3 regions of the Hoeflea sp. AS16 genome follow, and region 3 is predicted to be linked to each of the others. Evidence: riboswitches for the same ligand, from Rfam matches in the RefSeq annotation. Region 3 holds a riboswitch; each other region holds the start of a gene.
The links. Region 3 has a riboswitch for cobalamin ahead of WNY80_RS00240 (CbtB-domain containing protein). Riboswitches for the same ligand answer to the same signal wherever they lie in the genome.
Positions count from the first base shown of each region.

Region 1: it holds a riboswitch for cobalamin, as region 3 does, so the genes downstream of both, WNY80_RS16770 (energy-coupling factor ABC transporter permease) here and WNY80_RS00240 (CbtB-domain containing protein) in region 3, are expected to answer to the same signal.
Region 2: it holds a riboswitch for cobalamin, as region 3 does, so the genes downstream of both, bluB (5,6-dimethylbenzimidazole synthase) here and WNY80_RS00240 (CbtB-domain containing protein) in region 3, are expected to answer to the same signal.

Region 1 covers NZ_JBBMQQ010000007.1:80,620-90,437, reverse strand. The annotation lists gene WNY80_RS16790 (anthranilate synthase) at 1-1,569, shown strand, start outside; gene WNY80_RS16785 (cytochrome c) at 1,566-1,925, shown strand; gene WNY80_RS16780 (cation diffusion facilitator family transporter) at 1,931-2,830, shown strand; gene WNY80_RS16775 (threonine/serine dehydratase) at 2,884-3,858, opposite strand; gene WNY80_RS16770 (energy-coupling factor ABC transporter permease) at 4,032-4,715, opposite strand; cobalamin riboswitch at 4,770-4,980, opposite strand; gene WNY80_RS16765 (DMT family transporter) at 5,085-6,047, shown strand; gene WNY80_RS16760 (DEAD/DEAH box helicase) at 6,357-7,784, shown strand; gene WNY80_RS16755 (ATP-dependent Clp protease proteolytic subunit) at 7,968-8,546, shown strand; gene rsgA (ribosome small subunit-dependent GTPase A) at 8,612-9,685, opposite strand.
Region 2 covers NZ_JBBMQQ010000001.1:412,084-421,901, reverse strand. The annotation lists gene phnE (phosphonate ABC transporter, permease protein PhnE) at 1-1,100, opposite strand, end outside; gene phnE (phosphonate ABC transporter, permease protein PhnE) at 1,097-2,062, opposite strand; gene phnD (phosphonate ABC transporter substrate-binding protein) at 2,138-3,049, opposite strand; gene phnC (phosphonate ABC transporter ATP-binding protein) at 3,106-3,987, opposite strand; cobalamin riboswitch at 4,169-4,350, shown strand; gene bluB (5,6-dimethylbenzimidazole synthase) at 4,399-5,079, shown strand; gene WNY80_RS01955 (DapH/DapD/GlmU-related protein) at 5,076-5,690, opposite strand; gene phnL (phosphonate C-P lyase system protein PhnL) at 5,687-6,394, opposite strand; gene phnK (phosphonate C-P lyase system protein PhnK) at 6,398-7,222, opposite strand; gene WNY80_RS01940 (alpha-D-ribose 1-methylphosphonate 5-phosphate C-P-lyase PhnJ) at 7,222-8,139, opposite strand; gene WNY80_RS01935 (carbon-phosphorus lyase complex subunit PhnI) at 8,136-9,263, opposite strand; gene phnH (phosphonate C-P lyase system protein PhnH) at 9,267-9,818, opposite strand, start outside.
Region 3 covers NZ_JBBMQQ010000001.1:50,784-60,601, reverse strand. The annotation lists gene cobU (bifunctional adenosylcobinamide kinase/adenosylcobinamide-phosphate guanylyltransferase) at 1-506, opposite strand, end outside; gene WNY80_RS00245 (CbtA family protein) at 503-1,216, opposite strand; gene WNY80_RS00240 (CbtB-domain containing protein) at 1,229-1,408, opposite strand; cobalamin riboswitch at 1,458-1,834, opposite strand; gene WNY80_RS00235 (cobyric acid synthase) at 1,885-3,351, opposite strand; gene WNY80_RS00230 (hypothetical protein) at 3,490-3,714, shown strand; gene WNY80_RS00225 (ABC transporter substrate-binding protein) at 4,351-5,367, shown strand; gene WNY80_RS00220 (proline/glycine betaine ABC transporter permease) at 5,569-6,456, shown strand; gene WNY80_RS00215 (glycine betaine/L-proline ABC transporter ATP-binding protein) at 6,449-7,501, shown strand; gene bmt (betaine--homocysteine S-methyltransferase) at 7,660-8,670, shown strand; gene WNY80_RS00205 (PadR family transcriptional regulator) at 8,744-9,364, opposite strand; gene WNY80_RS00200 (ferredoxin) at 9,552-9,818, opposite strand, start outside.

The DNA of each region.
Region 1 (9,818 bases), on a different contig from region 3:
GACCGCTATGATTTCAGCCTCGACGGTGTGACCACCGAAGGCCGCGATGCGGAGATCGCAGCCGAGCCGTTCAAGGCTTCCGACCGGGTTCCGCCGCGCGGGGACCATACGCCGGGCGAATATGCGGAGCTGGTCAAGCGCGCCAAGGACAAGTTCCGGCGCGGCGACCTGTTCGAGGTCGTTCCCGGCCAGACCTTTTTCGAGCGTTGCGAAGCCCGTCCGTCGGAAATCAGCCGGCGGCTGAAGGCGATCAACCCGTCGCCCTATTCGTTCTTCATCAACCTGGGCAACCAGGAATACCTGGTCGGTGCATCTCCGGAGATGTTCGTGCGGGTCAACGGCCGGCGGATCGAGACCTGCCCGATTTCCGGCACGATCAAGCGCGGCGAGGACGCGATCTCGGATTCCGAACAGATCCTCAAGCTGCTCAATTCGAAGAAGGACGAGTCCGAACTTACCATGTGTTCGGATGTCGACCGCAACGACAAGAGCCGGGTGTGCGAGCCGGGATCGGTGAAGGTCATCGGCCGGCGCCAGATCGAGATGTATTCGCGGCTTATCCATACGGTCGATCACATCGAAGGCCGGTTGCGGGACGGCATGGATGCGTTTGACGGCTTCCTGAGCCACGCCTGGGCGGTGACGGTGACAGGCGCGCCGAAACTGTGGGCGATGCGGTTTCTCGAAAACAACGAGAAAAGCCCGCGCGCCTGGTATGGCGGTGCTGTCGGCATGGTCAGCTTCAACGGCGACATGAACACCGGCCTGACGCTGAGAACCATCCGGATCAAGGACGGCATTGCCGAGGTGCGGGCCGGGGCGACGCTGCTGTTTGATTCCAATCCCGAGGAAGAAGAAGCCGAGACCGAACTGAAAGCCTCGGCGATGCTGTCGGCGATCCGTGACGCCCGGCTCGGCAATGCCGGCACCGCGGGCCGGGAGACAGCCAAGGTGGGCGAGGGCACCTCGATCCTGCTGGTCGACCATGAGGATTCGTTCGTTCATACGCTGGCCAATTATTTCCGGCAGACGGGAGCGAAGGTGACCACCGTGCGTGCGCCGGTTGCCGAGGAAATGTTTGACCGGGTCGCGCCCGATCTGGTGGTTCTGTCGCCGGGACCTGGCAGCCCAAAGGACTTCGATTGCGCCGCCACCATCGAGCAGATCCGCGCACGTGGGCTGCCGGTGTTCGGCGTGTGCCTGGGGTTGCAGGCGCTGGTCGAGAGCTTTGGCGGGAGCTTGCGGGAACTCGCCATCCCGGTTCATGGCAAGCCATCAAGGATACGGGTTCCTTCGGGCGGGATTGTTTTTTCAGGCCTCGCAAAGGAAGTGACGGTCGGCCGCTATCATTCGATTTTTGCCGATTATGCCACATTGCCAAAGGAATTCCGTGTTACGGCAGAAACCGATGACGGGGTGATCATGGCGATCGAGCATGAGAGCCTGCCGATCGCAGCCGTGCAGTTTCACCCTGAATCGATCATGACATTGGGGCAGGACGCCGGCATGCGGATCATCGAGAATGTGGTTGCGCATCTGGCGCGGCGGAAGAAGGTTGAGGCGGCATGATCAGAAAATCTGGTGTAACTTCGCTGGTGGTGGCGATGGCGTTTGGCGTTTCGGCGCTTTGCCTGTTGGCGGGAGCCACTCCTGCCAGGGCGCAGTCCGGTGACGAGATCGAGCAGGGCCGCGACCTGGTGCAGATCAATTGCGGCAAGTGCCATGCGGTGGGCGAGGCCGATGCCAGCCCGCACCACGATGCGCCGGCATTCCGCAAACTGTCTGACAGCTTCCCGATGGATGCGCTGGAGGAAGCATTCTCCGACGGGCGGATCTACTCGGGCCATCCGGACATGCCGGAGTTCATCGCGACGCCCGAACAGGTGGATGCCATCATCGCCTATATTGCATCGCTGCAAGGCTAGCCGGCGTGCCCCAGGCCTCGAAAACCATTCGCCGGCTGGCTTTCTGGTCGATTCCGCTGGCGTTCGCGGTAATGGGCCTCAAGTTCGTTGCCTGGTACCTGACCGGATCGATCGCGCTATATTCCGATGCGCTTGAATCCATCGTCAACGTGATTGCCGCCCTGGCGGCTTTCATCGCCATTGGCTACGCGCAGAAACCTGCCGACACCGGGCATCCCTACGGCCATCACAAGGCGGAGTATTTCTCTGCCGTTCTCGAAGGCGTTCTGATCGTCGTTGCGGCGCTTCTAATCGTGAACGAGGCCGTTGGCGGGCTGATGGCACCCAAACGCATCGAGGCGCCGGCCCTTGGTCTGGCGGTCAATGCGAGCGCTGCCGTGATCAACGGGATCTGGGCTGCGGTGTTGCTGCGGATTGGCCGCCGGCACCGGTCGCCCGCACTTCAGGCAGACGGCCATCATATCCTCTCGGATGTCGTCACATCGGTTGGGGTGATTGCCGGGTTGGCTCTGGCGCTTGCCTTTGACCAGCCGCGGCTGGATCCGTTGCTGGCGCTGATTGTTGCCTTCAACGTGCTTTGGCAGGGCTGGAAGGTGATTGCGTCCTCGGTCGGCGGGTTGATGGACCGGGCGATCGATCCGGCCGACGAATTGCGCATCCAGCAGATCATCAAGGCTGAAGCCGATGGTGCCATCGAGGCGCATGACATCCGGACCCGGATGGCAGGACGTGTGTCCTTTGTCGAATTCCACCTGGTGGTTGATGGTAACATGAGCGTGGAGCAATCGCACAGTATATGCGACCGGCTCGAGACCGCGCTCAAGCAGGCCGTGGAAGGCGTGCAGGTGATCATCCATGTCGAGCCCGGACACAAGGCCAAGGACGAGGGGGTCCGGCTGACCTGAAACTCCGGTTCCATGCTCAGCTTGTAGTTTGAAGCCAGCGGCAATGAAGCCCGTCAGCCACCAAACCTGTCGAGCGCCATGCGAAACACGTCCGCATCGACATTGCCGCCGGAAATCGTGACGATCACGTCCTCGCCCTCAATCTCGTCCGGATGAAACAGGGCTGCCGCCAATGCGACGGCCCCGCCGGGTTCGGCGACAAGCTTGAGCCGGGAAAAGGCAATCGCCATGGCGTGAAGCGCTTCGTCCTCGCTAACCACCAGCCCCGGGCCCGCAAGCCGCGCCACGATTGGAAAGGTCATGTTTCCGGGTTGGGGCGTGATGATGGCATCGCAGAGCGAGCCGGACAGGCGGCTGTTTCGCTCGATGTGGCCTGTCACCAGGCTGCGGGCCATGTCGTCAAAGCCCTCGGGCTCGACCGGCCGTGCCCGCAGGCCCAGTGCATCAGCCTCGAACGCCAGCGCCATTCCTGAGGTAAAACCACCGCCGCCGCAGCACACCAGCACATCGGCATGCGTGATTCCCTCCGCTGCGGCCTGTTCGGCGATTTCCAGTCCGCAGGTTCCCTGGCCTGCAATCACCAGGGCGTTGTCATAGGGCACGATCAGCGTCAGGCCGTGCTCTTCGGACAGTTTGGCGCAAATCGCATTTCTGTCGTCTTTCGCGCGGTCAAAAAGAACCACTTCAGCGCCCAGAGCGCGGGTGTTGTCGATTTTCGTCTGGGGCGCATCGGATGGCATGACGATGATCGAACGCACGCCATGCCGGCTCGCTGCCATCGCCACGCCTTGCGCGTGATTGCCGCTGGAAAAAGCAATGACGCCGCGCGATCTGGCGTCGGGGTCCAGTCCCGATACCGCTGACCAGCCGCCGCGGAACTTGAAGCTGCCGGTGTGTTGCAGGCACTCCGGCTTGACCCAGACCCGCCGGCCGGCGATCTCGTCAAGAAACGGAGAACCGAGCAAGGGCGTGCGCCGGACATGGCCATCAAGCCGGGCTTGCGCGGCGCGGATCATCTCTATGTTCATCCGGAAGTCCTCAAGTGAATTGTCTGTCGGGATGCTATCCGCACCGTGGCCGGCTTACCAAGCCCTTTGCGGCTTTGGCATGCTCCGGTTTGGCAATCAATATCTGCCGCCAAACGGAAACCGCCGCGTGACCCGGGCCACGCGGCGTTTGTCAGTGAGAAACAGGTGAAGCTCTATGCCGCGTGGCTGTACAGGCGGCTGTTGAACATCGGATTGCCCTTGAGGCCATCGAGCGTCTTGGCAAGTGCCAGAACGCCGAGATCGGCAATCGGCTCGATGATGATGACCAGCATGTAGGCCGCTCCGAAGGCTGCGATCTGCGAGAGGTTTTCAGCGCCGAAGCCGTGGCCATACAGCGCCCAGAAACCGACCCACATGACGATGCCGCCCTGATAGCTGGTCGAGAGTGCCAGGGCCTGCTTGTAGGACACGCCCTTGTAGGCGGTGCCAGCCGGAATGATACGCTTGGCAATCAGCGACATGGCGTAGAGCGGGACCAGCAGGGTGGTGACGTTCATGCCGTATTGCGGCAGGTCGAACGGAGCAAAGAAGACGCCCTGCACCAGCAGGCCCAGCGCCAGGCCGATGGCCGCGGGTCCGGCGCCGAACATCAGGTAGAGCGTCGATCCAAGAATGAAGTGAACTTCCGAAACGCCGATTGCGTGGTGCGGGAAGACTTCGAAGAATGAAAACACCAGCAGCGTGGTGACCACCGAGCGCATGCCGAGGGCTGCGAGGCCGCCATCGTTGCGAATCGTGTCCCACGACATTTTCAACAGCAGGCCGCCGGCCGCGGCTGCGGTTGCGTAACTCAGGGCAAGTTTTGCGCCGTCGACGACGCCAGGTTCAATATGCATGTTGTAATCCTTTCCGCACCCTTCGTGCGAGAGGTTGAATTCGGAAGCGTTTGACGGCTTCCCCGAAATCCGGGCAGGTCTCCTGGCTCGCGCTTCATTGCCGGCATCCGCCTTCCCGGGATCTCCCAGTGGCATCGTGGATGCGGCTCACGCTCACAGTTGCGAGGGCAGCCACGGATCGGGCCCCTTTGCGGGTCGTCCCTACCGTGTTCCCCTTTAATCCCGAAGGCTTGGCCTTCATGGAACCCGAACAGGCAAAGGATATTTCGGGACCTGTCAGATGGCAATCTGAAATACGACGTTTTGCGACGTACCCAAGTTGCTGGCCTCATTCCGCAGGACTCGTTGCTGCGCCGGATTGCCCATCGCATGGCTGCCTGTTACTCAACGGCCATGAGCGGCGAAAGCACTGATAATCAACATTTCCTTGGCACCGGGCTGGCAACGCTGGCCGTTGTTGCCGCTTCTGTGGACTTTGGTCTTGTCCCCTATTTCGCACGCACGCTGACTGCCGAGGGCATGGCGCCGCACGCCATTGCATTCTACCGCTATGCCTTCGCCGCGATCGTGCTGTTGCCATTTGTCTGGCGGGCCCGTGCTCAATGGGTTCCGTTGTCCTGGGGCTTTGCCGCGGGGATAGCCATGGGGGTTGGCTGGGTCGGTTATGTCCGCGCGGTTGAAGTTGCGCCGGTCTCCACCGCAGGCGTTCTCTACATGACCTATCCGGTTTTTACCCTGGTGATCGCCTGGCTGATGTTCGGCGATGTTCCGCGGCGACGTGCCATCCTGGCATCACTGATGATTGTCGCGGCAGCGATGCTTGCGACATCGCCGGATGTGATTTCCGCGGAGCAGGTACCGGCGCTGGTGCTGTCGCTGGCGGCGCCGTTGGGCTTTGCCTTCGGCATCAATGTGCTGGTCCACAAACTCCATGTTCTCAGCCCGGTGCTGCGGATTGCCTGCGCCAGTCTCGGTTCCGTGCTTGGGCTGTTGCCACTGATGGCGACGACGGAGCTGGCGGCTCTGTTTCCGGTGACGGCTTCGGGCTGGTGGCTGGTGGCAGGCATTGCCTTCGGCTCGGCACTGGTTCCGCAATTGCTCTATACGGTGGCTGCTCCTGTAATCGGAACCGCCCGGACAGCGATTGCCGGAAGCTTTGAACTGCCGACGATGTTCCTGGTGGGCTGGTTTGCCTTTGCCGAACCAGTCGGGGCGGCTCAATGGGCTGCCTGTGCCATCGTGATTTCCGCGATAGCTTTAACACCCGGCAAGCCGGTTCACAGTGTTGCTGCCAACCTTGCAATGCAAGGCGGGAAGCGCTCAAGACGTTAAGCGTGTTTGCTGCAATGCAGCGAAATCTGACCGTCGCGCCTTGACATGGCCGCATTTGTCAGGCCTAAGAGGGCAACTGGATAGGGGCCTATCGGCCGCTGCACGCATCTTCGTTGACTAGCGTGTTCTGACTTCCCCTTACGTCCACCCTTGAATTTTCGCGTCGGCCAGCGGCGATGCGCCCAACCCGAACTCCTCCGATTGCGGTTTTACCGTAGCCGGTGGACCCTTTGTGATCGGGCATGGTCCGCGACTGGCGACGCTGAAGCGTACGCCCCGACGTATGCCCAAAACTTCGAAAGCTATTCCATGAATTTTTCAGAACTCGGTCTGTCCAAGGCCCTTCTCGACACGCTTGACGGCCTGAACTTGACGACACCGACACCGATCCAGGTTCAGGCGATTCCGCCCGTGCTTGAAGGCCGTGACGTGATCGGCCTGGCCCAGACCGGCACCGGCAAGACCGCAGCCTTCTCGCTGCCGATCCTGCATCGCCTGGCGCCCGGCAAGAAAGCCGCACCGAAGAAGGTGCGCGCATTGATTCTGTCGCCGACCCGCGAACTTTCCGCCCAGATCGCCCGCAGCGTCAAGGATTACGGCCGCAGGCTGCACCTGACCTCGACCGTCGTGGTTGGCGGCGTGTCGATCCGTCCGCAGATCAAGGCGCTGGCCGGCGGCATTGATATTCTCATCGCCACCCCGGGCCGTCTGATGGACCTGATCGAACAACGCGCCGTCTCGCTCAACGAGATCGAAGTGGTCGTGCTCGACGAGGCCGACCAGATGCTCGACATCGGCTTCATGCCGGCAATCAAGCGCCTGCTGGCCATGACACCGCAAAATCGCCAGACACTGCTGTTCTCGGCGACCATGCCGAAGGAAATCCGCCAGCTGTCCGATCGTCATCTCAAGGACCCGATCGAAGTGTCGGTGATTCCTGCCAAGAAGACTGCCGACCGCGTTGAGCATTCGGTCATGCACATGCAGACGCCTGCCAAGATGGGCGCGCTGGCCGGCCTCATCCGTGAACGCAAGGGTGAGCGCGTCATCGTCTTTACCCGTACCAAGCGCGGTGCCGACAAGGCCGTCAAGCGGCTTGAAACCGACGGCATCAACGCCGCCGCCATTCACGGCAACAAGTCACAGGGCCAGCGCGAACGCGCATTGGCGGGCTTCCGTGCAGGCACCGTGCCTGTGCTGATCGCCACCGATATTGCCGCCCGCGGCATCGACGTGCCGGGCGTCAGCCTGGTGGTCAATTATGAACTGCCGAATGTCCCGGAAGTCTACGTCCACCGTATCGGCCGCACCGCGCGTGCCGGCGCCGAGGGCACTGCCGTGACGTTCTGCGCTCCGGACGAACGCTCGCTGCTTCGCGACATCGAAAAGATGCTGAAGACAGAGATCCCGGTCGAAAAGGCGCCTGAAGGCACCTATGTCGACGCACTGGCTGATCCGGATGGTGATTTCGCTCCGCTCAACCGCAATTCGCGTCCGCGCCAGGGTGCCAAGCCGCAGGGCCAGGGCCGCAAGCCGGGCCAGGGTGGAAAGCCGCAAGGCCAGGGCCGCAAGCCCGCCAATGGCCAGCAGGCAGGCAAGCCCGGCGGCAACCGGCATCAACCGGCAGCCGCCGCCAACCAGAATGGCGACCAGCCGGCTGCGAAGTCGCGCCGCCGCCGCAGCGACCGCCGTCCGCGGCCTGAGCAGGCCGGCGACAAGGCTGCCGCCCGCGGCTGACACGCACTGGCGTGATCGCTGCCAGGCCTGATTTCAGGTCCGGACGCACCAATTGACAAGCAGACGGCGCAGCGATTTTTCGTTGCGCCGTTTGCATGTTGGAAACCCATTCGCCTCAGCACCATTGTTTCGCGGGCCGGATCGTACTATCTGCGTGACATGCAAACACACGGAGACTGGCTTATGAGCGACGAAGACGAAAAGACGACAGAACTGCCGCTGGGCAAGGAAGCGGAAGCAAACCTGTTCAAATCGCGTTCGATCTTCATTTATGGCGGCATTACCCAGGAATTGGCGCACAAGGTCTGCGCTCAGCTCGCAGCGCTTGCCGCGGCCAGCGATGACGATATCCGTATCTTCGTCAATTCACCGGGCGGCCATGTCGAATCGGGCGATTCGATCCATGACATGATCGGCTTCATCAAGCCCAAGGTCTGGATCATCGGAACCGGCTGGGTGGCTTCCGCCGGCGCATTGATTTACGTCTCGGTGCCGAAAGAGCAGCGTCTTTGCCTGCCCAACACCCGCTTCCTGCTGCATCAGCCGTCGGGCGGCACCCGCGGCATGGTCTCCGATATCGAGATCCAGGCGCGCGAGATCATCAAGATGAACGAGCGGCTCAACGCCATTTTCGCCAAGGCCACCGGCCAGAAGGTGGAAAAGATCGCTGCCGATACGGATCGTGACTACTGGCTCTCGGCTGAAGAAGCCAAGGACTATGGCCTGGTCGGCAAGATCATCACCAGCGAAAGCGAAATCTGAACCGGATTCAGGTTTGGACTGACTATGACCCCGCTGGTGCAAACCGGCGGGGTTTTTCGTTTGGGTTACTTCGATTTGTGCTTCTTGGCCTGCTTGACCATCTTGCCGAAAGCCTTGTCCTTGGACCGGCGCTGGGCAAGGCTTGCGGTGTTGTGCTGGTCTTCGGCGACAAGCTTGCGCCAGCGCGACAGCCGGGCCTCGTCAATGTCACCACGCTTGAGCGCAGCCTGCACTGCGCAGCCGGGCTCGCCGGTGTGCTTGCAATCGTTGAAGCGGCATTCCAGCGACAATGCGTCGAGATCGGAGAACACTTCCGCCACACCTTCTTCCGCGTCGGTCAGCTGCAGCTCGCGCACGCCCGGCGTGTCGAGCACGGCGCAGCCATTGGGCAGGATGTGAAGCTGGCGGTGCGATGTGGTGTGGCGGCCCTTGGCGTCATCCTCGCGGATCTCCTGCGTGGCGGCGACTTCGCTGACCGAAAGCGCATTGGTCAGCGTTGACTTACCTACGCCGGAGGAGCCGAGAAAGGCGATGGTCTGGCCGGGTTTGCACCAGGGTGCCAGTTTCGATGCCGGTTCGTCGCTCTTGGCATTGAGCGTCAGCACCGCGACATCGGCGGAGATTGCCTCTGCGTCGGCGACATAGGGGGCCGGATCATCGCACAGGTCCGGCTTGGTCAGCAGGATCACCGGCGTCACGCCGGCATCGAAGGCGAGTGCGACGTAGCGCTCCAGCCTTGCGACGTTGAAATCGAGATTGCAGGAAGTGACGATGAAGGCGGTGTCGATGTTGGCGGCGATCAGCTGGACGGAGCGGTCATGGCCGGCGGCGCGGCGCTTGATCAGGCTCTTGCGCTCGAGCAACCGGCTGGCGCTTGGCAGTTCGTGGTTGAGCAACAGCCAGTCGCCGACGGTGGCATCGGCGCGGGGAGGGACCATCATGTCGATGCCGTCCCCGAGCACGCGCAATCCGCTGCGATGAACTTCGGTGACCCGCACCGGCGGGGTGCCGGTCAATTCGTCAACGCTGATCTGCCGGGCAAAGAAATTCTGCCAGCCGAGGCTTTCAAGACGCGTGACCTGCGGCTTCGGGCCGCCGCCCTCGGCGGCAGGTGCAAACGCAGAATAGTCACGCGTCATCAAGAATGGCTTTCATGCTCATGGGTCCCGAAACTGACATGCGGATATCATCATCTGTAGAGCTTCAACTGCCCTGTAATATGGCATTCGGCGCTCACTACAGGCTTTCACTGTAGCATTCCATGCTAACGAT
Region 2 (9,818 bases), 360 kb from region 3:
TCGACCGAGCGCAGGAAATCGAACAGCCGCTTGGTCACCTGGTTGGTGAGGAAACTCGGCGTGATGTTGCGCGCCGCCATGAACGACAGCGGAAAGGCGATTGCCGTGGCAAACAGCGTGCCGACAAAGGCCATGACGATGGTCTGGCCGAGCTTGACGAACACGTCGCCATGCTGCCACTCGGCATTGTTGAGGAAATTGTCCACAGCCAGAGACAGGTTCGACTGGGCCGGCTTGATCCGCTCGCCCCACAGGATCGTCGCCGTCACGTCGCCAAAGCCGCGGTTCCAGAACGGCGAAGACGTATCGAAAACGAAATTCTCCCAGCCCAGGAACCGTTGCCGGATCTTGACCTCGTCATCCTCGATTTCGACCCGCCCGGCAAAACCGAAACCAGCAATGATCTTTTCGCCACCCCGGCGCACGTCAACCCATTCCGGCAGCGCGCCCTCGGCGCGGACGATGCCGTCGGATCCGACATTGACCAGAACGGTCTCGGTACCGCGCTTCAGCGTCACCCGGTAAGGCTCCACCAGCACGGAACCGGCAGAACCCATGCTGACCTCGGCGCGAACCGGCAGCACTTTCCGCTCCGACGTTGCTTTCGTCTCGGCCGCCTGTTGCCCGGCATCTGCCGCAGCGCCGCCGGTTGCAGCACCCGGCGCCATGAACCCGGTCGACGTCCCTTTCGCTCCCGGAACCAGGAAGCCCGTGGCCGCCGGCGGCGTCGCAACAGGCGCCGCAGTCGCCGCTTTGGTCACGACGGTGACTTCTGCATTTTCGGTCACCAGCCAGTCAGGCCTCGGGTCAGAACCCAGAGGTGAGTATTTTGGAAACTCCACCTCCAGATAGCCGTCGTGATAGACGATATCCGGCCGGACTTCGTAGGAGATCCAGTCAGCGAGATAGCTGCCGGCAATGTCCCAGCTGCCGCGCTGGATCACCTGCCCTACAGCGAACAGGTTCCAGGCAAACACCAGATAGATGGCGACCGCTGCCACCACCAATATCTTGCTGTAGCGGGTCAGAAACGATCGCTTGAACACATCCGGATAACGTCCGGTGATCTCGTCGAGCTGGCTTGCGGTTATGGCAGTCATGTCAAAGCTTCCCCATAGGCGCTTTCGAAGGCCTGCTCGCCAACCACCCGCTTGCGCAGCCATGCCGAGAACTGGTCGACGGCTATCACCGTGGTCAGAAGCAGGATGATGATGGCAATGGTCTTGGCCTCATGGCCACGGCTGATCGACAACCTGAGCGCCTCACCAATGCCACCACCGCCAACCGCACCGATAATGGTCGAGGCGCGGACATTGATTTCAAGCCGCATCAAGGTGTAGCTCAGGAAATTCGGCAGCACCTGCGGAACCATGCCGAAGCGGACCCGCTCGACCCAGTTGCCGCCAACCGCGCGCAGGCCTTCATCGGCCTTCATGTCGGCGTTTTCGACCACTTCGAAAAACATCTTGCCGAGCGAGCCGATGGTGTGGATCGCCACGGCAATGATCGCCGGCACCGGCCCAAGCGACAGGATCGCGGCAAAGAAGCCGGCAATCACGATCTCCGGGAAGGCACGCAGGATTTCCAGAAAGCGGCGGACAAAGCCACGCAGCCAGGCCCGCGTGGTCAGGTTGGACGCTGCCAGGAAGCACAGCAGGAAACCGAAGACAAAGCCGATGATGGTCGAGACGATGGCTATGTTGATGGTCTCGATCATCTTGAACACATATTCGGGCATGTAGAGGTTTGCGGTCAGCCAGACCCGGCCCTCCGGATAGTCGTATTTCAGCGATCCATCGGCATAGGGACTTTCCAGGTCAAACAGCGCCCGCCAGACTTCCCAGCCGTCGCGCGGGATCATGTCACCGAAAAAATCGAAGAAATGCGGCAGCCGGTCCCAGAATTTGCCGGCATTGGTCTCGTTGGCAAACCACAGCGATCCGGCCAGCGCCATCAGCAGCAGGACAAGCCCCAACCCGGTATAGATGCGCCGCTGCCGCGCCAGCGCCTGCCAGTGCCGCTCGGTCTCCGTGACCATCGGGGAATGCTGGGACGGTTTCATGATCTGATCCTGCTGTGACAAGGAAAACCGCGGTCCCTTTCACAAGAGACCGCGGCCGTTTTGCAGAGGGAAGGTTTACGAGCCGATCTTGGCGCGGCGGGCTTCGATGATTGCCTGGTAGAACGAGGAATCAACTTCGGTGAAACCCTTGTAATCGCCGCCCTGGATGGAGGCGAAGCATTCGGGATCGCTCTCGGGCAGTGCCATCATGAAGTCCTTGAACTTGGCCTTCATGTCGGTGTCCATGGTTGAACGGACAACAATCGGACCATTCGGGATCAGCGGCGACTGCCAGACCTGGACCAGGTCACCCATGTCGACGATGCCCTTGTCGACCATCTTCTTCAGATTGCCCGATGTGTAGCCGTCCTTGAACTCGCCAACGCCCGAAGCCCAGGTGGTGCCGGCATCGAAGTTGCCCTTGACGACTTCCAGAACCAGGTTCTCGTGACCACCGCCGAAGCCGGTTTCACCGAAATACTCGGCAATCGGCATGCCGATGGCGGCAGGCAGCGTGACCGAAGGAACCAGGAAGCCGGACGTGGAATCCGGATCGGCGAAGCCGAGCTTCTTGCCCTTGAGGTCTTCCAGCTTGGTGATGCCAGAATCCTTGCGCGCAACCATGACGGAGTAGTAGCCGGTGGCGCCATCGGTCTGGATCGTGGTCAGGATCGGCTCAACAGCGTCCTTGTTTTCAAGATAGACCTTGGCGTAGCCCGATGCCCCAAGTTCGGCATAATCGAGCGTGCCGCCGAGCAGGCCCTGGATCACGCCGTCATAATCGGCGGCCGGAAACAGCGAGACTTTTTCCACGCCGAGAACGGCGGGCAGTTTTTCGGTCATGCACTGGAAGCTGCGCAGGCGGTCGGCTTCGTTTTCGCCGCCGAGAATGCCGATACGGAAGTCCTTGAGGTCTTCGGCGCCTGCAGGCTGGACAGCGATGATGGCGGCGAACGATGCCGCTGCGAGAAGGGCTTTCTTGAACATTGATCTGCTCCTGGTGAGATCCGGCAGGATGCCGGCCATTCCGTGGGTTGGGCCTGTTACGCGGGCAAGGCGACCTCGGCTGCTGCAGGCTTGACGCTGAGCGCCGGCTGCAACGGACCGGTGGATTTGGACTTGGCCGGAACGATAGGGCGTTCGGCGGAAATCGATGTCGAGGTGATGGCTTCCGAGATCTCTGTACCGTCATCGGAGGCGCCGTAGATCATCCGCACGGCGTCACTGGTCAGCTCGTCGGGCGAGCCGTCAAACACCACCTTGCCGCCGGCCATGCCGATCACCCGCTCGCAATAGGCACGCGCCGTATCGAGCGTGTGCAGATTGGTGATCACGGTAATGCCTTCGCGCTCGTTGATGTCTTTGAGCGCGTCCATGACGATCTGCGCGTTGAGCGGATCAAGCGAGGCGATCGGCTCGTCGGCCAGTACCATCGAGGGCGACTGCATCAGCGCCCGCGCAATGGCGACACGCTGCTGCTGGCCACCCGACAGGGTTCCCGCCATCTGCAATGCGGTCTGGGCAATGCCGAGACGCTCCAGCGCCATCAAGGCTTTGGCTCGCTCCTCGACCGTGAAGATGTTGAGAATGTTGAGCACCGTCGAGCGGTGATTGAGCCGGCCAAGCAGCACATTAGTCAACACGTCAAGCCGCGGCACCAAGTTGAACTGCTGGAAGATCATCGCGCAATCGCGATGCCAATTGCGCAACCCTGCACCACCGAGCCCGGACACGGTCTTGCCCTTGAACCGGATCTCGCCGCTGCTTGTCGGCGTCAACCGGTTGATCATGCGCAGGAGCGTCGACTTGCCGGCGCCCGAACGCCCGATAACACCGACCATCTGCCCTTCCGGGATAGACAGCGTGACGGCATCAACAGCAATGTTGGTGCCAAAACGGCGGGTCACGTCGGTCAATTCAAGCATGGGCAAATCCCCCGGGATCACGATTGGTCTTGCGACTTTCGAGGAGTGACCTAGCCCAGCCATGTGAAAGGCCGATGTCGGTTTGATGTCAGTTTTGTTACGTTCCACAGGCCCGGAGAGGCCTGGTGCGAAACCTCCATTTTCCAAGCGCAAAACAGACTTGCGTCCGCGCTTCAGTCATGGCCCTATGTGGATGTCTGGTGCCCGTGTGATGCGGGAGAATCGGGAATCCGGCGAGAATCCGGAACGTGCCCAACGCTGTGACGGGGATGGTCTGCGCTTCATGCCACTGGGAGAGCCCGGGAAGGCGCGCAGGTCAGATGATCCGAAGTCAGAAGACCGGCCAGATGTCATAGCCTTTCAGCGCATGGACAGCGCTGCGGGTTTTTCCGGATTGTTGGGGATCAAACAATGCCGAAGACATCCATGCTGTCTGCAGCAGAACCATTCGTGACGGCTGAACGCGACGCCGTTTACAAGGCCATCTTCACCCGCCGCGATGTGCGCGACCAGTTCCTGCCGGAGCCGGTTCCGGATGACGTTCTACGACGGCTTTTGCAAGCCGCGCATCACGCACCGTCCGTGGGGTTCATGCAACCCTGGAACTTCATCACCATCCGCAGCCAACCGGTGCGCGACAGGGTGGCCGACGCGTTCGCGCGCGCCAACGACGAAGCTGTCAAACTGTTTCCAGAAGAACGGCAACCCAAATACAAATCATTGAAACTTGAAGGCATCCGCAAGGCGCCACTCAACATCTGCGTCACCTGCAATCGAAAACGAGGCGGCGATGTGGTTCTGGGCAAGACCCACAATTCCAGCATGGATCTCTACAGCACGGTCTGCGCGGTGCAGAACCTGTGGCTTGCAGCCCGCGCCGAGGGCATCGGCATGGGCTGGGTCAGCATCTTTCGCGACGCCGATCTCAAAGCCATCCTGAGCATCCCCGACCGGATCGAGATCGTCGCCTATCTCTGCCTTGGCTATGTCGACGAGCTCTATGAGCGGCCGGAACTCGAGGTCAAGGGCTGGAACCGCCGGCTGCCGCTCGATGAGCTGATTTTCGAGGAATGCTGGCAGGGCGAACCCTAGCCACCATGTTTTTCGATAAACGCCTCGACCGGCAGCGCCCGGAAATCATGAAGCGCCGCATGCAGCTTTTCATGCTCCCAGTCCCACCAGGCCAGCGCATCGAGGCGGCTGGCGATGTCATCGGAGAACCGTTGCCGGATGGTTCGCGCAGGCACGCCGACGGCAATGGCGAAATCGGCAACATCTTTGGTCACCACCGCGTTGGCCCCGATGATCGCGCCATTGCCGATGCTCACACCGGGCATCACCACCGCGCCATGGCCGATCCAGGTGTCGTGGCCGATGCTGATCCCCTGCCCGGCGCGCCAGTCGAAGAAATCCTGATCGTCAGTCTCGCCGTCGAAATACCACGACGAGCGATAGCTGAAATGATGCAGCGACGCCCGCTCCATCGGATGCATGCTGGCATAGATCCGCACATGACTGGCGATATTGGCAAACTTGCCGATGCTCGCATAGGCGATCTGGGTGTTCTCGACGCAATAGGAATAATCCCCCATGCTCGAGTGCGCCACGGTGCAATTGGCGCCAACCTCGGTGTAGCGACCAAGGGTGGAACCCACGACCTTGGCGCTGTCATGCACCAGCGGTGTCCCTGACAGCTTCGTCATGCCGCAGACTTTCCGGTGGCAAAGGCAGATACATCGATGATCTGATCGGCCACCGCATCGCGAACCTCCTGATCGTGGAAAATGCCGAGCAATGCCGCGCCATCTGCCTTCTTGCGGGCAATCAGGTTGATCACCACTTCGCGGTTGGCGGCATCCAGCGAGGCTGTCGGTTCATCCAGCAGCAGGATCGGGTGATCGGTGATGAAGCCGCGGGCAATGTTGACGCGCTGCTGCTCGCCGCCAGAAAATGTCGCCGGCGGCAGCGACCAGAGCTTTTCGGGAAGGTTGAGCTCGGCAAACAGATCCCGCGCCCGCTGGTGTGCGATCTCCTGCGCAATGCCCCGGATCAACAACGGCTCGGCGGCAACATCGAGCGCCGAGACGCGCGGCACGGCGCGTAAAAACTGGCTGACATAGCCGATCGTGTCGCGTCGGATCGCCAGCACCATGCGCGGATCGGCACTGGCAACATCGATATGTTTGCCGTGATGGCTCACCAGGATCTGACCGCTGTCGCAGCCGTAATTGCCGTAGAGCATTTTCAGGATCGAGCTTTTTCCAACGCCGGACGGTCCGCCCAACACCGCGCAGGACCCGGCTTTCAGCGAGAACGACACATTGGTGACGACCGGCAATTCAACACCGCCACGCATATGCATGACGAATGTCTTTTTCACGTCCGAAGCGACAAGCAACGTTTTCATGGGTCAGACCTGCAGAATTGAGGAAACAAGAAGCTGGGTGTAGGGCGCACGCGGATCATCAAGCACCCGGTCGGTGAGACCCGCCTCGATCACCCTGCCCTCCTTCATCACGATCATTCGGTCCGACAGCAACCGCGCCACGGCCAGATCGTGGGTGACCACCACCACGGCAAGGCCGAGATCGGAAACCAGCCCACGCAGCAGGTCGAGCAACCGCGCCTGCACCGAAACATCAAGACCGCCGGTCGGTTCATCCATGAACACCAGCCTTGGCTCGGTCACCAGGTTGCGGGCAATCTGCAACCGCTGCCGCATGCCGCCGGAAAAGGTCCGCGGCTGATCATCAACCCGGTCTTCATCGATCTCGACACGGGAGAGCCACTCGATCGCGGTGCTACGGATGTTGCCGTAATGCCGGTTGCCCACCGCCATCAGCCGCTCGCCGACATTGGCGCCGGCCGAGACGGTCATCCGTAACCCATCAATCGGGTTCTGGTGCACGAAACCCCAGTCCGTGCGCATCAGGTAGCGCCGTTCGGCTTCAGCCATCTTGTAGATGTCGGCGCTTTCGCCACCACGCATCCGGTAGTGAACCGTGCCGCAAGTCGGCGTCATGCGTGAGGAGATGCAGTTGAGCAGCGTGGTCTTGCCGGAGCCGGATTCACCGACGATTGCCAGCACCTCTCCCGGCCACAAATCAAAACTGACATCGGCGCAACCGATGCGCTTGCCATAGACCCGGGTCAGGTTGTCCACGCTCAACAGCGGCTGGGATGGGGCAGATGCGAGCTTGCCCGCAGGAGCGTCAATGGTCTGGGAAAGGCTCATCACATCGCCTCCTTTTCAATCTCGGCGTCATCGCCAAGCAACACGCCGCGATGGCCATCGGCCCGGCGGCTTTCGCAATAATGGGTGTCGGAGCAGACGAACATGCGCCCGCCCTTGTCATCGAGCACCACCTCGTCGAGATAGACTTGTTCTGCACCGCACATGGCGCAAGGCTCATTGAAATGCTGGATTTCGAACGGATGGTCCTCGAAATCGAGGCTGACAACTTCCGTGTACGGCGGGATCGCGTAGATCCGTTTTTCCCGCCCCGCGCCAAACAATTGCAGCGCCTCGGACTGGTGCATCTTCGGATTGTCGAATTTTGGCGTCGGCGACGGATCCATCACATAGCGCCCCTCGACCTTGACCGGATAGGCATAGGTCGTGGCGATATGGCCATTGCGGGCGATGTCCTCGTAAAGCTTGACGTGCATCAGGCCATATTCCTCAAGCGCATGCATCTTGCGGGTTTCGGTTTCGCGCGGCTCTAAAAATCGCAACGGTTCCGGGATCGGCACCTGGTAGACCAGCACCTGGCCTTCCTTGAGCGGTGTTTCCGGAATCCGGTGCCTTGTCTGGATGATCGAGGCATCCGGCGTTGACGTGGTCGTGGCCACACCGGCGGTCTTGGCGAAGAAGGCCCGGATCGACACCGCATTGGTGGTATCATCCGCCCCCTGGTCGATCACCTTGAGCACATCGTCGCGCCCGATGATTGCAGCCGTCACCTGCACCCCGCCGGTGCCCCAGCCATAGGGCATCGGCATCTCGCGGGAAGCGAACGGCACCTGGTAGCCGGGAATGGCAATGCCCTTGAGAATCGCCCGGCGGATCATCCGCTTGGTCTGCTCATCGAGATAGGCGAAATTGTAGCTCGCCAGGTTCTGTGCGGAATCGTTTTGTGTCAGCGCGTTCATTCCGCGGCCTCCATCGTGTCATCAGTCGCAGCAGCGTCATCATTCGCCTTCGTGGCACTGGCGAAATGCTCAGCCCGCATGCGGCGCACCAGATCCAGCTCGGCCTGGAAATCGACGTAATGCGGCAGCTTGAGGTGCTCGACAAAACCGGTCGCCTGCACATTGTCGCAATGCGACAGCACGAATTCCTCGTCCTGTGCCGGCGCGACAATGTCCTCGCCGAGCTCGGATGCGCGCAGCGCCCGGTCGCACAGCGACATCGCCATCGCCTTGCGTTCGGCGTGGCCGAACACCAGCCCGTAACCGCGGGTAAATTGCGGCGGCGCCTTGGCCGAGCCCTGAAACTGGTTGACCATCTGGCATTCGGTCAGTTTCACCCGGCCGATCACCACAGTGAATCCGAGTTCGGGGATCATCACCTCGACATCGACTTCGCCGATGCGGATTTCACCAGCAAACGGGTGGCTGCGCGCATAACCGCGCTGGGTCGAATAGGCCAGCGCCAGCAAGAACCCTTCATCGCCGCGCGCCAGCGTTTGCAGCCGCGCATCCCGGTCCATCGGATATTCGGTCGGGGTGCGGGTGATATCGGCCACCGGACGTGACGCATCCACAACCGGATCATCCTCGATCAGCCCTTCATCGCCGAGAATGTCGGAGACGCGTGTCACCGTCTCGCCCGCGTCCGGCGCGGTCTCGGGCGCATCCAGCGGCTCGTCTCCGGCCAGGGCCGGATCGAGAAGACGGTGGGTGTAATCGAAGGTCGGGCCAAGCAACTGCCCGCCCGGCAGGTCCTTGTAGATTGCCGAGATCCGCCGCTCGACCAGCATTTTGCCGGTGTCCATCGGTTCGGAATGCCCGAACCGCGGCAGGGTTGTGCGGTAGGCGCGAAGCAGGAACACCGCTTCTATCAGATCACCCCGCGCCTGCTTGATGGCAAGCGCTGCAAGCTCGGGATCGTAAAGCGAGCCCTCACCCATCACCCGGTCGACAGCGAGCGACAACTGCCCGGCAATCTGCTCGAGCGTCAGCCCGGGCACGCCCGCATCGCCCCGGCGGCGCGCGCCAAGCAGGCGGTGGGCGTTGGCGATGGCGGCTTCACCGCCTTTGACAGCAACATACATGGCCTAGGCCTCCCTTCGGGCAAGACGGGTGCTGCGCGGAAGTGCCGCCACGCAATCGGGACCGGCAAGAACCAGATCGACACCGCGCGGAAACGCCGCCCGGTTGGCCTGCCATTGCTCCAGAAAATGCTGCGGCATCGGCGCCGGCGCCAGCGAAGCCTGGCCCTTGATGCCGGGGCCTTTCAGTACAAGCGCAGCGCCTTCGGACAGCGTGGCAACCTGCAGGATGATCGTGGTCGAACGATCCGGAAATTCCTGGCTACCGAGCGAAAACCCGTTCAGCGCCGAAAGGTTTTGCGGCGCGGCCACAAGCGCAAATGCTGCATCGGACGGGTTGTCCACCACCGATGCCCCGGTGTGGAACACGATCCAGTCCCTGACTGCCGAGGCGTTTGCCAGTGCCGGGTCCAGCCAGACCGGTGTATCGGCATCGGCCAGCGTGGCAATCAGCGCAGAAGCCGACGCAGACAACGGAGCCGGCGGTGCGGTCACATCCGGAAGTGCGCGCACCGAGCCCGGCCGCGCCATCGCGTCCATCAGAGCCCGGAACACGGT
Region 3 (9,818 bases):
GGCAGGCCGGCGGCGACGAAATGAACTTCGTCGGCAAGGCCCGCAATTAACTGGTGAAGCCGGCCGGCATGATCACGGAACGCCCGTGCCATGGCGTTGTCAGGCACGATGCCGAGACCGACTTCATTGGAAACAAAGACCACCGGCCCCTTCAGGCCCGGAATCGCGGCGGCAATTTCATCAAAAGCGGTGCCGAGGTCGTGCTCGCCGAGCATCAGATTGGTCACCCACAGTGTCAGGCAATCAACCAGCATCGGACGGTCGGTCCGGGCATGGGTTTTGAGCGCCGGGACCAGGTCCACCGGGGCCTCGATGGTTTCCCATCCCTGCCCGCGCCGGTGCTGATGCGAAGCAATCCGGTCCCGCATCTCCTCGTCCCAGGCCTGGCCGGTCGCCAGATAGAGCCTTGTGTCCGAGGCACGTTCGACAAGCCCTTCGGCGAAGGCGGACTTGCCCGAGCGCGCGCCGCCCAGCACCAGCGTCACCGGTGGCAGGCCTGGCGTCACGCCGTTTGCTCCTCTGGAACACGCGACAGGAAAAAACCAAGCAATCCGCCAAGCAGCAGCCAGAAGAACAGCGTGGTCGCCAGCGATGCGGCGGCATAGGCCGACGCGATATAGGCAGGCACTTCGCTCGAAAGATCTTCAGGCACCGGCGAGCCCCACACATGCGGGGCGATGATGATGGCGACACCGACGGCCTTGACCAGCCATTCCGGCCGCATCGCGAGGCACCAGATCCCGGCAGCCGACATCGCCACGGTGATCATCCACCAGCTCTGCCTGTCGCCAAGATCGGCATAGGGGAACCCCGGAACCGCAGGCGGCAAGCTCATCGACGGCGCAAGCTGGACGCAAAACCACGCCGCGGCCCCGAAAAGCAGGCCGCGGGTGATCGCCTCGCGTCCTGCGGGAAATTCCACACCCATCAGCAGCGCCACGGCGGCAAGCATCAGCGCGAAACCTGCTCCTGCAACCAGATTGGCAAGAACCGTGTCCCAGAACCGGCCGAAGCCGAGCATGGAGTCTTCCTCGGCATGCTGATGCCCGGGCTCGGCCTCCGCACCGGCATCGCCATGATCGTGAGCAACCTCGCCATTTTCATAGGCCTCGGCCTGCATGATCAGCGGAATGGTTTTGACGTATTGGGCGGGCGTCATCACCATACCGGCAATGAGCCCGGCGGCGAGAGCCGCCAGGAGCAACCTGACAATCATGAGATCAATCCCTTAGTGGCAGGGAAAGCCGTAGGAATGCCTTGTGTCGTGCGCTGCGTCGTGCAGCGTCTGCGAATTGGCAAGACCAACTCCGAACACCAGGATCGAGCCGATGACCAGTGCCATCAGGCCGGCAACAGTGCGTGCGCCGATGCGATCGGTGAGGGAAAGCGTTTGGGTTTTGGCAGACATGACAACCTCCGTGAGTGACTTCGGAAGAAAGTTTCTTCCGAAGGTCCGGCTCTCAACCGGTGCGAATGGCAGGTCTCCTGGCTCGCGGGTCACGTCGACGTTGCCGTCGATCATCAGCAAATGCCGGCCTTCCCAACGCTGATCGCGGTCATGAAAACGGGACGATTCGTAGACAAAGAGGCGTCCGCGCCGATTGATCATGCCGCCACGTCAGTGGCTTGTCCGGCCCGGAGCTTCAGGATAACGGAAAAACACCATTGTCTTTCCGTCACTCTGGCCTCCCGTGCCCGGTGACATTCGCCTAGCCGCTCTACAGTCGCGGGGTCGGCTGCGATAAAGATGCCCTGGTTGGGTCCATCCCGTCGCATTCCCTTTTGATCCGGAAAACCAACTTGGGTTTCTGGAACCATTCGAACCTCAAGTGATAGGGCTGACGCCGCAGACTGTCAATCGAGACTGCGCCATCGCACGGCCTGTCAACGACCAATCAGTGCCGATGTGCTCATCAGCCTGTCGAACCCCACCAGACGGTCAAGCTCGGCAGCGACTTCATCGAGGGCTGCGTCAACATCGGCGCGGAAATTGGTCTCCCCGCCACGAATGCCAAACTCCGCCAGCAACTTCGCACGGTAGGCGTCCGAATCGAACAGACCGTGCAGGTAGGTTCCCGACACCTTGCCGTCGGGCGAAATCGCGCCATCAGGCCGCCCGTCGAGAAGCGTCATCGGTCGGGCGCTGTCCGGCCCGCGGCTGACACCGAGATGAATTTCGTACCCCGACAACGCCACGTCATGCTCCGCCGAACGCGCCTTGATGTTGCGGACAGTTTTTTCCGGCGCCATCTCTGTTTCGATGTCGAGCAGCCCGAGCCCCTCGGCTGCCTCGCCTTCCCCTTCGAGCCCCAGCGGATCGCTGACTATCCGCCCCAGCATCTGGTAGCCACCGCAAATTCCGATAATCCTGCCGCCGCGCCGGTAATGCGCCTGCATATCCCTGTCCCAGCCCTGCCGCCGGAAATCGGCGAGATCGGAAATCGTCGATTTCGAGCCCGGCAGGATCACAAGGCCTGCATCCTCGGGCAACCGCTCGCCGGGGCGCACGAACACGAGATCCACATCCGGCTCGGCCTTGAACGGATCGAAATCATCGAAATTGGCGATCCGCGACAACACCGGAACCGCGATCTTGAGCGCCCGCGCCGGCCCCTGCACCAGACGCTCCAAAGCCACGGAATCTTCCGCCGGCAATCGCGCCGCGGCCTTGAGCCACGGAATGACACCGAGGCACGGCCATCCGGTAAAACCGTCAATCGCCGAGATGCCGTCATCAAACAGGCTGACATCGCCGCGAAACTTGTTGATCAGGTAGCCCGCGATCATTGCGCGGTCCGCGACGGGCAGGATGGTATGCGTGCCGACGATCGAGGCGATGACCCCGCCGCGGTCGATGTCGCCGACCAGCACCACCGGCACCCCGGTCGCTGTCGCAAATCCCATATTGGCAATATCGCCTGATCTCAGGTTGATTTCCGCCGGAGATCCCGCCCCTTCGACCAGCACCAGGTCAGCGCCATCCGCGACACGGGCAAAACTGTCCATCACCGCCGCCATCAGTTGCGGCTTGAGTTTCTGGTAGTCGCGGCCGCGCGCATGACCGGTAACTTTTCCCTGAACCACGACCTGGGATCCGGTTTCGGACTGTGGCTTGAGCAGCACCGGGTTCATGTGCACGCTTGCCGACACCCGGCAGGCCAGCGCCTGCAGCCATTGTGCCCGCCCGATCTCGCCGCCGTCATCGGCGACAGCGGCATTGTTGGACATGTTTTGCGGCTTGAACGGGCGAACCTTCAGGCCATGATTTGCCGCCAGCCGGCAAAAGCCCGCAACCAGCACGGTCTTGCCGACATCCGAACCCGTTCCCTGAAACATCAATGCCCGTGTCATCGGCCGTCGATAGCACCGCCAACGGCAGATCAAAAGGCCTTTTCAAGCCGCCACGTTAACCATTGCTTCACCGTGATTTCAAAAGAACGGCAAATTCTTTTTGCGACATCTGAATTGCGACATCCCGCGACGGATTCAATGCAGCTCAACCCACCCGATGAGCATAGAGCAGCGTTAGATGGTGCTTGCCATTTGAAAATCGTCGTCAACACAAAACGGAAGGACATCGCCATGCTGTATGTATTCAATTCTGCCAATCGCGTTCAGATCGCATGGAACAACGTGCTTCCGGCCCAGAAGGCAAACCAGAAGCCCCGCTCCAGCGTGCTTAACAGCTTCATCCGCACGCTTTCCGCGGGCTGAATCGCGTCAAAAGCGCCCACCCGGAAGCTCCGGGAGCAATGAATTCCAAGAAGGCCGGATGAGCGATCATCCGGTCTTTTTTTGTCCGGCTGGTCCACAAATGCGAAGGCCGCCTGGATCTTTCGATCCCGACGGCCTGCCAAAATACACTGACGACCTCACAAAAACGCGCGAGGTTCGCGACATCCCGGTACGCAATACCTGATCCGGGATGGTCGGCGGTTGTCCCCCGCCGTGCAAACAGGTGTAACCCGGACATCGTTACCGGAGAGTTATTGAAACCCTAAGCATTCATGAATCTTGCAATTTATTTCGACGGCCCGAAAATTTATGATGCAATGCACCACCGGTGGCCATCCTGATTTACGAATTCTCGAAGCTACGGTTGATTTCTTGGCGTAAGTCCTTACCCTGAAAGGCGGCATTTCAATTGGGCAACCGCCTTCGACAGAGTTCCGTGGGTTCCACTTGCGCCGTTTGATGTCGCCTTTGCGTCGTAACTGACGTGTGAAATGGTTTTCAATGACCATGAGGCGATTTGCCTTCAATTCCATCGGTGTCCGGTAATCAGCAGTGACCGGGTTTTGCCGAAAAATGGAACAACCACTGCATCAATAAGACTGGGAGGTCTTACATATGAAGAAGCTTCTCGCTTCCACCGTTCTCGCCGTTGGCCTTATGGGCTTCGCCGGCGCCGCATCTGCTGCATCACATAGCGAATGTGGCCGCGTGACCATCGCCAACATGAACTGGGCTTCGGCTGAAGTTCTGGCGAACATCGACGAAATCATCCTTTCCGAAGGCTATGGCTGCGAAGCCGAGCTTGTGGCCGGTGACACCACCCCGACCCTCACCTCAATGGTTGAAAAGCAGGAGCCGGACGTCGCTCCTGAAGCCTGGATCAACTCGCTTCGCACCCTGCTCGACTCCGCTGTTGCCGAAGGCAAGCTTCACTACGCATCCGAATCGCTCAGCGATGGCGGCGTCGAAGGCTGGTGGATTCCCAAGTACACCGCCGAAGCCCATCCTGAAATCAAGACCATTGATGACGCGCTGGCACATCCCGAGCTGTTCCCTGCCCCCGGCATGGAAAACGAAGGCAAGGGCGGCGTCTACAACTGTCCTGAAGGCTGGGGCTGCCGCATCATCACCACCAACCTCTTCAAGGCCTACGGCGCTGAAGAAAAAGGCTGGGTGACGGTTGAAACCGGTTCGGCTGCTGGCCTCGACGGCTCCATCGCCAAGGCATACGAGAGAGAAAACCCGTGGCTCGGCTACTACTGGGCACCGACGGCAATTCTCGGCAAGTACGAAATGGTCAAGCTTGACCATGGCGTCGAGCACGACAAGGAAGAGTGGGACCGTTGCACATCGATCACCGATTGCCCGGACCCCAAGAAGAACGCCTGGTCCAAGTCTGAAGTCTACACGGTTGTCACCGACGACTTCAAGAAGCGTGCCGGCCCTGCCTACGACTACCTGGCAAACCGCAGCTGGCCCAACTCCACTGTGAACGCCCTGCTTGCATGGATGGCCGACAACCAGGCAACCGGTGAAGCCGGTGCTCGTCACTTCCTGAAGGAAAACGAGGACATCTGGACCAAGTGGGTCTCGCCGGAAGCGGCTGAAAAAGTCAAGAAAGCAGTGATGTAATCCATCGCTGATGATGTGGCGGGCCTAGGTCCGCCACATTTTTATCCAGACAGGCGCGGTCGGGGAACACAAAGCCGCAATGGTCTGGAGCTGGGACCGGGGGCACGCGCCAAAAGGTGCATTCATCTGGCCACAGGCAGCGATGAATCGTTGGTCGCCTGACGATCAGCCAATAGAATTATCCGTATTTGGAGCGTCAATATGGACTGGCTCATAGAATTTCCCGCCATGGATACCGACAGGTTGACGGCCTTGAAAAAGACCATCGACCTCGGCTTCCGCAACTTCACCCGCGCCAATGGCGAAATGTTTGAAACCGCACTCTATCCGGTGCAATGGTTCATGTACCGTGTCGAGCAATTGCTCACCAGCTCGCCCTGGCCACTCGTGATACTCGGTTTTGCATTGATCGCATGGCTGGCAAGCCGCAGCTGGAAGATAACCGCCGGGGTGATCGTTACCCTGCTGCTGATCGGTTACTTCGACATGTGGGAAGACACCATGAAGACCATCGCCATGACAGTCGTGGCGACGATCCTGGCCATTATTGTTGGCATACCGATAGGCATCCTGATGGGCCGCTCGGACCGGGTCCAGGCGGTGCTCAATCCGGTTCTCGACGTGATGCAGACCATGCCGAGTTTCGTCTATCTCATTCCCGTGGTCATGCTGCTGGGCATTGGCCGCGTCCCAGGCCTGATCGCGGTGATGGTCTACGCCATCCCGCCGATCATCCGCCTGACCAACCTCGGTATCCGGCTGGTTGACAAGGATGTGCTCGAAGCCGCCGATGCCTTCGGTTCGTCCAACTGGCAGCGGCTCAAGAACGTGCAGATGCCGCTGGCGCTGCCGACCATCATGGCCGGCGTCAACCAGACCATCATGATGGCACTCGCCATGGTCGTCGTCGCATCGATGATCGGTGTTCAGGGGCTGGGTCTTCCGGTGCTGAAAGCCATCGCAAACCAGTACTTCACGCTGGGTATCTTCAACGGCCTCGCCATTGTCGGCATCGCCATCATCTTTGACCGCACCAGCCAGGCCTATGGCAAGCGGCTGCAGAAGCACCTGGAGGTGGTACATGGCTGAGCAAGAAACCGGTATCGGGATCAGCGTCCGCAATCTTTACAAGATTTTCGGCGCCAACCCGGAAGCCTATATCGACGCCGTCAAGGCTGGCATGACCAAGGCCGAGCTCAACGACAAGCACAACCACGTGCTCGGGCTCAAGGACATCAACATCGACATGCCCGGCGGCGGCATCCAGGTGGTCATGGGCCTGTCCGGCTCGGGCAAGTCTACCCTGATCCGCCACATCAACCGGCTGATCGATCCGACTGCGGGCGAAGTCATCGTCGGCGACGAGGATGTCGTCCAGATGAACGAGAACGAGCTTCGCGAGTTCCGTCGTCACAAGACCGCAATGGTGTTTCAGAAGTTTGCGCTTCTGCCGCACCGGACCGTTCTCGAGAACGCGGTCTACGGGCTCGAGATCCAGGGTCTTCCCCGCCAGGAGCAGGAAAAGCAGGCACGACGCTGGATTACCCGCGTCGGGCTCGAAGGCTTTGAGGACAATTACCCCAACCAGCTTTCAGGCGGCATGCAGCAGCGCGTGGGCCTTGCCCGGGCGTTGACCAATGATGCCCCGATCCTGCTGATGGACGAGGCCTTCTCCGCACTCGATCCGCTGATCCGCATGGACATGCAGACCGTTCTGCTCGATCTGCAGAAGGAAATCCGGAAGACCGTGGTCTTCATCACCCACGATCTCGACGAGGCACTGCGCCTGGGTGACCGCATCGCCATTCTGCGTGATGGCGAAGTGGTCCAGCAGGGGACCAAGCAGGAAATCGTGCTGCATCCTGCCGATGAGTACATCTCCAGCTTCGTGCGCGAGGTCAACCGCGGACGGGTGATTTCGGTCGACATGGTGCTGAGCCCCTTGTCAGGCGAGCCGCAGGGCATGCCGGTCAAGACCGGCACAGTGCTTGAAGTCGCGGCCAAGAAGATGACCGACAGCAACACCTCTGTTGCCCACGTGACGGACGCTTCCGGCAAGCCGATTGGCGCGCTGGACATCCATGACGTGATTTCAGCCATGGTGACGCCGGTCGATCACGAAACGGCGGCCTGATCCGCAAGACGCCTCCGATCCGGCCAGACCGGATCAGCCGGCCTTCAAGACCCGCAGGTGGCCCGCCCGCCTGCGGGTTTTTTCATGCGTGGCAACAGCTTTGCTTGCAATGATATAAGGATATCTTTATACGACAATCAATTAAACAGGAGAATTTCATGCCCGCTTCCAATCCGCTTGCCGATCTGCTTGCCGAAAAAGGCGTTCTGCTCGCCGACGGCGCAACCGGGACCAACCTGTTCGCCATGGGGCTGGAATCGGGCGAAGCACCGGAAATGTGGCTGGAAACGGCCCCCGAGAAAATCACCAAGCTGCACCAGGACTTTGTCGATGCCGGGTCCGACATCATCCTGACCAACAGTTTCGGCGGCACCCGCAACCGGCTCAAGCTGCACCAGGCCGATGACCGGGTATTCGCGCTCAACAAGAAGGCGGCCGAAATCGCCCGCGCCGTTGCCGACAAGGCGCCGCGCAAGGTCATCGTCGCAGGCTCCGTCGGTCCCACCGGCGACCTGCTGGTGCCGCTCGGCGCCATGACCTATGACGATGCGGTCAACTCCTTCGTCGAACAGATCGAGGGCCTCAAGGCCGGTGGCGTCGATATCGCCTGGATCGAAACCATGTCCGCCCGCGACGAAATCCGCGCAGCCGCTGAAGCAGCCGTGCGCTGTGGCCTGCCCTATGTCTACACCGGCTCGTTCGATACCGCCGGCAAGACCATGATGGGCGTGCACCCGCGTGACATCCACTCGATCGCCAGCGACATCGGCGACGGCCCGGCTGCGGTTGGCGCCAATTGCGGCGTCGGCGCATCCGATATCCTGTCTTCCCTGCTCGACATGACATCGGCAGATCCGGAGGCCATCGTTGTCGTCAAGGGCAATTGCGGCATCCCCGAGTTCAAGGGTACGGAAATCCACTACTCGGGCACACCGCCGCTGATGGCCGATTACGCAAGGCTGGCCATCGATGCCGGTGCGCGCATCATCGGCGGCTGCTGCGGCACTTCCTGCGATCATTTGCGCGCCATGCGCGAGGCTGTCGACAGCCACATCAAGGCGCAGCGCCCGACAGTGGAAACCATTATCGATCGCATCGGCCCGATGCGCAACACGGTCGCCACCGACAACGCCGCTCCCAAGCGTGAACGCCGCGGCCGCCGCAGCTGAAGCAAACTGCTGTTGAACACACTCAAGATGCCGGCACATCAGTGCCGGCCTCTCTGTTTTGCTGCCGGAGGTGTCAGGGCTGACCAGTCCAGTCCTGCCCGTCCTGATCCTGCAGGGCTTCAATGTCGCCGCGGGCCTTCTTCAGAATCTCCAGCGCCTGCTGCGCCTTTTCGGCAGACAATCCGCCGCTTCGGACCTGACGGAACAGCGCTTTGCGCAAGGCGCGGAACTCGGCCCCCAGCGAGACACCCTGGATTTCTTCCGATGCCTCGTCGATCTGCGCATTGATCCTGTCAAGATCGACGCGATTTTCCCCGAGATAGGCCAACCCCTCTTCGGTGATCGAGAACAGCTTCTTGGCGCCCTGCATCTGGGAGGACACCAGATCGGCCTCCTCCAGCATCTGCAGCATTGGGTAGATTGCGCCCGGGCTCGGGCTGTAGGCCCCCTGGAAGCGGGCTTCCAGCGCCTTGATGATGTCATAGCCATGGCGCGGTTGCTCCGCGATCAGGCCCAAAACCACCAGCCGCAGCGCACCGGAGTCAAACATGCGTTTGCCGCCGCCGCCGAACGGACCGCCACGGTGACGCCCGAAGGGGCCGCCCCGCCCGTGGCCACCGCCGCCTCCCCGGCCTTCGGGGCCGGCACAATGGCGGTTTTCGTGACGGCATTTGTGTCTGTGCATTCCAAACATGATCGATGTCCTTCCTGAATTACGATAGCATTTCATACCGTATTATCTGCGTAAAGATATATCTTTTGCAAGAGCTATCGTTATGAAACGATCCAAAATTTGCGACAAGGCATTGTTTTAATGGAATATTTTTTTCGGCTGAAGGAGCATCCTCACCATTACGGATGAGGATTGCGCCGCTCGCGGTTCAGCAGAAAGCCGTCATGTGGAAGCGAATTTGCCCGGCGCTGTAGCGATAGCTGCGCCCGACCGGACAGGCATCGCGCGCCAGGCAACCTGAACGCATGCATCCGTCCCGTCCGGCTTCGCCCTTCAGATAGGACCGGCAATCCGGGACAGCAAAACCCGCCGGTGTAAACGCCTCGACCGGGCAGGCCGACAGGCAGGGCTTGTCGCTGCAGGTGTCGCAGGGATGCGGTGCCAGGCTCGTCCCTGGCGACGGTTCGCCGGTTAC